Regions from separate parts of the Psychrobacter sp. NPDC078409 genome, predicted to be linked through region 2. Evidence: predicted binding sites of a transcription regulator. Region 2 holds the regulator's gene; the other holds the start of a gene.
What was found. Region 2 encodes PhoB, which activates phosphate uptake and scavenging genes when phosphate is short. Its sites were predicted from a motif close to TGTCATNAANCTGTCATAA; they were not measured.
Positions count from the first base shown of each region.

Region 1: a site for PhoB is predicted at 1,643-1,661, ahead of ACQKC9_RS09360 (porin). Genes of this name have one in related genera too.

Region 1 covers NZ_JBNNGW010000004.1:140,653-143,870, forward strand. The annotation lists gene ACQKC9_RS09355 (CTP synthase) at 1-190, opposite strand, end outside; gene ACQKC9_RS09360 (porin) at 386-1,507, opposite strand; gene ACQKC9_RS09365 (porin) at 1,757-2,803, opposite strand.
Region 2 covers NZ_JBNNGW010000008.1:51,316-54,533, forward strand. The annotation lists gene asd (archaetidylserine decarboxylase) at 1-145, opposite strand, end outside; gene dtd (D-aminoacyl-tRNA deacylase) at 420-872, shown strand; gene phoB (phosphate regulon transcriptional regulator PhoB) at 985-1,689, shown strand; gene phoR (phosphate regulon sensor histidine kinase PhoR) at 1,748-2,839, shown strand; gene ACQKC9_RS13230 (M23 family metallopeptidase) at 2,947-3,218, opposite strand, start outside.

The DNA.
Region 1 (3,218 bases), on a different contig from region 2:
CTTCAGTGACGAATACCTCACCATGCTGAAACGGGCTCATTGTACCTGGATCAACGTTAATATACGGATCCATTTTGGTCATCGTGACAGTCACGCCACGTGCTTCTAAGACCGCTGCAAGAGAAGCTGCGGTGATACCTTTTCCTAGTGAGGACACTACCCCACCGGTCACGAATATAAACTTGGTCATAGTACTCTGTCGGTAATTGGTAAAGAAGGATTTTACTAAAAATATGCCATAAAATATAGGGCAAAAATGCAAACTGTCTGAAACTCTTATATTTTGGTGCCAGTAGCAAACATTTTTCTATTATTAAAACGCTACGCAACAAAAAACTCACCCCGAAGGATGAGTCTTTATGAATAACTTATAAGACAATCTGATTTAGAATTTGTATTCTAAACCGCCACCGATAGCGAATACATCCGCATCACCGCGTGCAACAACTTCTTCAGAAGTATTGTCGTCGTAGTCTCTGACTACTAGGAGACCATTTTCTAAATCTGCAGAGTTTTTACCGATATAAGCATGTGCAATCATATTGTCTTTGAATTTATACTTACCGCCCAATACGATTTGGTCTGAATCATTGCCGCCTAGACCTGCTAAGTTCTCAGTCTTATCATACTGTAGATAAACAGAAGCTGGACGTGAGAAGTTGGTTAGACCCATCTCAGCACTGACGACCAAACCTTTCTCTTCATCGTTTGAGTCATCAAAATCTACTTGTTGGTATAGCGCACCTAGCTTCACTGGATAAGCCACGTATTTACCTAGGTCGACACTAGCACTACCGCGTAGAATCTCACCTGTAACACTCATATCTTTGTCATACCCAACACCTGCAGTAAAACCAGTGCCTGGATCGAACATCAACGAAGCACCGAAGCCACTATCGCGATCACTACTATCAGAAACAAAAGACTCATCAGCGCCGTACTGTAGTGCAAGCTCTACTGGTAAATCGTTATATTTTGGCGCAATCCATACGATTGAGTTATTGATACGCTCACCATCAGTCAAAGTAAGTGCTTCAGTTAGTGTATTGCTACTACCTAAAGAGCTCGAACCAATGTTATCCCAGTATCCTTCATTTACAGTCACGTTGTTAACATAATCAGAAACTGAGTAGTTACGACCGAATCGGAATTGGCCAAAGTTTTTATTCTTTAGACCCAAATAAGTGTCTCGGCTTTTAAAGCCAATATTGTCACTACCACTGTCATCGATTTTGATACCGTACTCTAATTGATAAATGACGTCTGTATTAGCAGTTATTGCCTCAGATCCTTTGAATCCTAAACGTGAAGAGTGTGAGCTAACTTGTACCGAGCTATTGTCTTCATTGACATTGATAGCATCGTTTGGCAAATCCATCGACTGGCGATCAAGCTCAGCATTTACATAGTTAGCAGTCACAAATGCCTTACCATAGACAGTTGGGGCTGCTTGAACAGTAGAAACTGATAGCATTGCAATTGCTGAAGCTAAAAGTAATTTTTTCAAAGGATATCTCCACTTTACGATTTGAGTGATAAATGGTCTAAGATCGTTAGATATATAATGGTAAGGTCCTATACCTTCGAAACCATGATATACAGCGAGCCATAAGAACTGCTTAGACATAACTTTACCAAGCAAATATTACAGTAAGATGAAAAAACCAAAGTTTACATAACCGTTATCATTCTTTAGTGCATAAAAAAACTCACCCCGAAGGATGAGTCTTTTTATGTAATCTGCTTAAGGGTGATACTAGAATAAGTATTCTAGACCGCCACCCAATGCGAATACGTCAAGATCAGTATTAGTGTTCTTGTCTTCAGCAGAGTTGTTACCGATATAAGCATGAGCAATCATGTTGTCTTTAAAGTTATATTTGCCACCTACAACCACTTGATCTGAATCACGGTTGTCGAAACCAGCTAGGTTTTCAGTACCATTATACTGTACATATACAGATGCAGGACGAGCAAAGTTGTTTAGACCCATTTCAGCGCTTACGATTAGACCTTTTTCGTCTTTAGCACCGTCATCGAAATCAGCTACTTGATACATAGCGCCTAGCATAACTGGTGCAGCCATGTATTTACCTAGATCAACAGTAGCACTACCACGTAGAAGGTCACCATTTTGGCTCATGTCTTTTTCGTAAGCAACACCAGCAGTGAAGCCAGTACCTTGGTCAAACATCAAAGAAGCACCGTAGCCACTGTCACGGTCATCACTGTCAGAAACAAATGATTCGTCAGCACCATACTGTAGAGCAAGCTCTAAAGGTAAGCCGTTGTATTTAGGTGCAATCCATACGATAGAATCATTAACACGGCCGCCATCAGCCATAGTTACAGCGTCAAGTACGTCGCCATCCATATCAAGGTTACTAACACCTAGGTTATCCCAGTAGCCTTCAGTAACAGTCACGTTGTTGATGTAATCAGTTACTGAGTAGTTACGACCAAAACGGAACTGACCGAAGTCTTTGTTGTTTAGACCAAGGTAAGTATCACGGCTTTTGAAACCAATGTTGTCATCATTACCGTCGATAGCAATGCCATACTCTAACTGATAGATAACATCAGTGTTAGCAGTCATCGCTTCAGAACCTTTGAAACCAAGGCGTGAAATGTTTGAGTTGATTTGTACAGAATCGCTATCTACGTCGAACTGATCATCAGTACCGTCACGCTCAGCATTTACATAGTCAGCAGTAACGAAAGCTTTACCATAAACGGTAGGTGCTGCATTGGCTGCAGATACAGATAGGGCTGCGATTGCTGTAGCTAAAAGTAGTTTTTTCATGGGGTATCTCCACTTTACAATTGTAGTAATGAGCAAGCTATTATTAGCTGGCGCCCATAATGGTATCGTCACAAATCCTCAAAGATATAATGTGTAACTGGCTACCGAGATTAGTCAGAAACAAGTGTGGCGAATTTCTATTACAGTAAGGTAAAAAACCATGACACACATGACTGGGATTAAATAACGCAACTGCCATGTAACATTTGGTCTTTATTGCTCCGTGCGTAACATCCGTTACCAAACTCATACTTCGAATACAAGCATAACAACTTTGACATAATTTGCAACATATTTTTTTGCTTTTTCGATACACGCGTTATCGAATAACAGATGATTTCTTATATTTGAACGATTGTGAAAAAACTTCTATTTACTCAATTAGATACGAATAATATTGGTTAATACCGTTACT
Region 2 (3,218 bases):
CGTCTAAGCTGATATTATAAGCTTTGGCAAAGCTACGGATAAAGGTACGTTTGACATAGGGATGGCGACTGGCGGCCAAACGTCCAGCGACTTTACTGAGCTTTTGCTGCGGCACAAGCTGTTGTAAGGTGGTAAATACATTCATAATAAGGCTACCAAAATAAGGTGTAATGTAATAAGGGCGTGTTGGAGATTCGACCATGGCACTGACAGTGGCTAAAATTGCGCCATACTACGTTGTAAATCTAGATAAGGCATGAGCATTATCGTCGTTTTACGCCTTGTCTGGAACAGTTTTAGCGATCCACAGTACCTATTTGTGAATATCAAACGCGCCTTAATAATAGCTAAGTTAATGACGGTATTTTATCATGGACAGCATATTATTGTATGGCCATAATCTGTTAAGGAATTAGTAAATGAAAGCACTCATACAACGGGTGAAGCACGCTAGTGTGGTCGTCGATCAGCAGTGTATCGGCGAGATTGAGCATGGGGTATTGGCATATGTTGGCTTAGGGCACGAAGACGATTTTGCCGCTGCCCAGCGTATGATTGACAAAATACTGACCTATCGCATTTTTGAAAATGACGATGATCCGGCCAAATTTGGTAAACTGGATAAAAACGTTCAGCAGGTTGCTGGTGGGCTATTATTAGTTTCACAATTTACCTTGATGGCAAAAACAGACAAAGGACGCCGACCAGACTTTGGTGGTGCGATGGCACCTGCTGCGGCGCAAGCATTATTTGAACAACTGGTCGATTATGCCAAAACTAAGCATCCAAATGTGGCAACTGGTCAGTTTGGTGCGGATATGCAAGTGTCGAGCGTCAATGATGGGCCGCTCAATTTTTTACTAGAAATCTGATTTTAGAGTGTCATCAAGCTGTCATAATTAATCCGTTTAATAGGTAGAGACTGGTGAGTATATATCGCCTTTTTACATGCTAGATTTTGTCCTCTAACACCGAGAATGTCCTATGTATAATGAGCAAATTTTGATTGTTGAAGATGAGCCTGCGATTCGTGAAATGGTTGTCATGACGCTAGAGATGGCTGGGTTTGATAGCTTGCAAGCGGCTGACGTATCAGAGGCGCATCAGCAGGTGGTCGATCATAGGCCGTCACTGATACTGTTAGATTGGATGTTGCCTGGTGACAAGAGCGGTGTGGATTTCTGTCGTATGCTAAAAAACGATGAGCTACTCTCTGAAATACCAGTCATTATGCTAACGGCAAAAAGTGAAGAAGACAGTAAAGTTCATGGTTTAGATGCAGGTGCAGATGATTATATGACTAAGCCTTTTTCGACGCGTGAGCTGATTTCTAGAATCAAAGCCGTACTACGCCGCAGTAGCGCGATGAGTAGCGACAAACCTATCGAAATTGGGCAGTTAAGTTTAGATACTAAGAGTCAGCGCGTGACAGCTGCAGGTAAAATCGTTGATGTTGGGCCCACAGAGTATCGCCTATTGGCATTTTTTATGAGTCACCCTGAGCGCGCCTATACACGAACGCAGCTGCTCGATCAAGTATGGGGCGGCAATGTATATATCGAAGATCGAACCATCGATGTGCATATCAAACGTCTACGTAAATTACTGCGACCTTATGACTGTGATACATTGATACAGACGGTACGTGGAACAGGCTACCGATTTTCTAGCCTGATTGAGCCAAGTTAATCTTGTACAAATAATGCCGCAGCGATATAAAGGCCGCGGATAGTGGTAAGGATAAAAAATGGACAAGATAGCGCCAGCAAAAAGTAAGCAATCAGCTCTACTAGAGCAAATATCTACTCAAAGTACAGCAGAGCAACTCAAAAAAATCGGCAGTGCACTACGAGCCCTGCGCGATGCAGTGATTTTGCTCAACAACAATGATGGTCTAGAATGGTGGAATCAGGCGGCGCAAGACTTATTGCTGCTACAGCCAGAAGATAAAGGTCAGAACATTTTTGACTTTATCACTGTACCTGAGTTCCGCCAGTACTATGAAGGTACAACGATACCTAACGATGGTGTCCATATAGAATCATGGCGAGATCCTAGTCGCTACTTAAAGTGCGAACTGACCCCTTTCGGTGATGAAAAACTGCTGTTTGTATATGATGTGACCCGCCTGCGGCACTTAGAGCAAATGCGTCAGGATTTTGTGGCGAATGTCTCGCATGAGCTTAGAACACCATTGACGGTAATGATGGGCTATCTGGAGAATTTCTCCGATCAGCCAGATATGCCGCCGCAATGGCGTCGCGGTTTTGAGCTGATGACCCAGCAAACTGCCCGTATGAACAGAATCGTGAACGACTTACTGCTATTGTCTAAGATTGAAATCGAAGAGTCACACGAGCTACATTACATAGATATGACTAAGTTACTGACCAATATCTACGACGATGCACAGGCCTACAACCAAGCGTACAAACATATTATTCATTTGCATATAGATACCTATGATGGGCTGTACGGGTCAGAGATGTACTTGAATAGTGCGCTATCCAATCTAGTAATCAATGCAATCAAATATACGCCAAAGGGCGGCAATATCACTATCAGCTGGACAAGGACGTCTGATGGTTGCCGTTTCGCGGTCGAAGATGATGGGATCGGTATTGCGTCAGAGCATATCGCCCGTTTGACAGAGCGTTTCTATCGTATCGACAAAGGTCGCAGTCGTGCGACAGGTGGTACGGGGTTGGGATTAGCGATTGTAAAACACGTATTGCACCAGCACGAAGCGCAACTGCAAATCGATTCAGTGGAAGGGGAAGGGTCGACATTTAGTGTGGTATTCCCCTCAAATTACGTCAGATCCGTCACAGCCAATTAATATGATTTAGGGGCTGTATTAACGACAGTTTTTCGGCTTCCGTTTTTTGATTAATCTAAACCTAGCACGACTTTAAATCAGGTTAACGACATACTTTTCTATATTCGTTAATCCTTTTGCAAAAGTGGATAAGGATTGACCGCACTGCCATTAATATAGATACCGTAATGTACATGCGTAGGCGTTCCTTTTGCATTACCGCTATCACCTACATAACCTATCACATCGCCCTGATTGACCCAATCATTGGGGGAGATGTCAGCATAGTCTTCTAGATGAGCGTAGTAATGTCCTGCGCCGCCCGGCCCTACTACCACGACTACGCGCCCACCCAATGTGTTTTCACCAACTTTGCTTACTACGCCTTGCGTAGTCGACT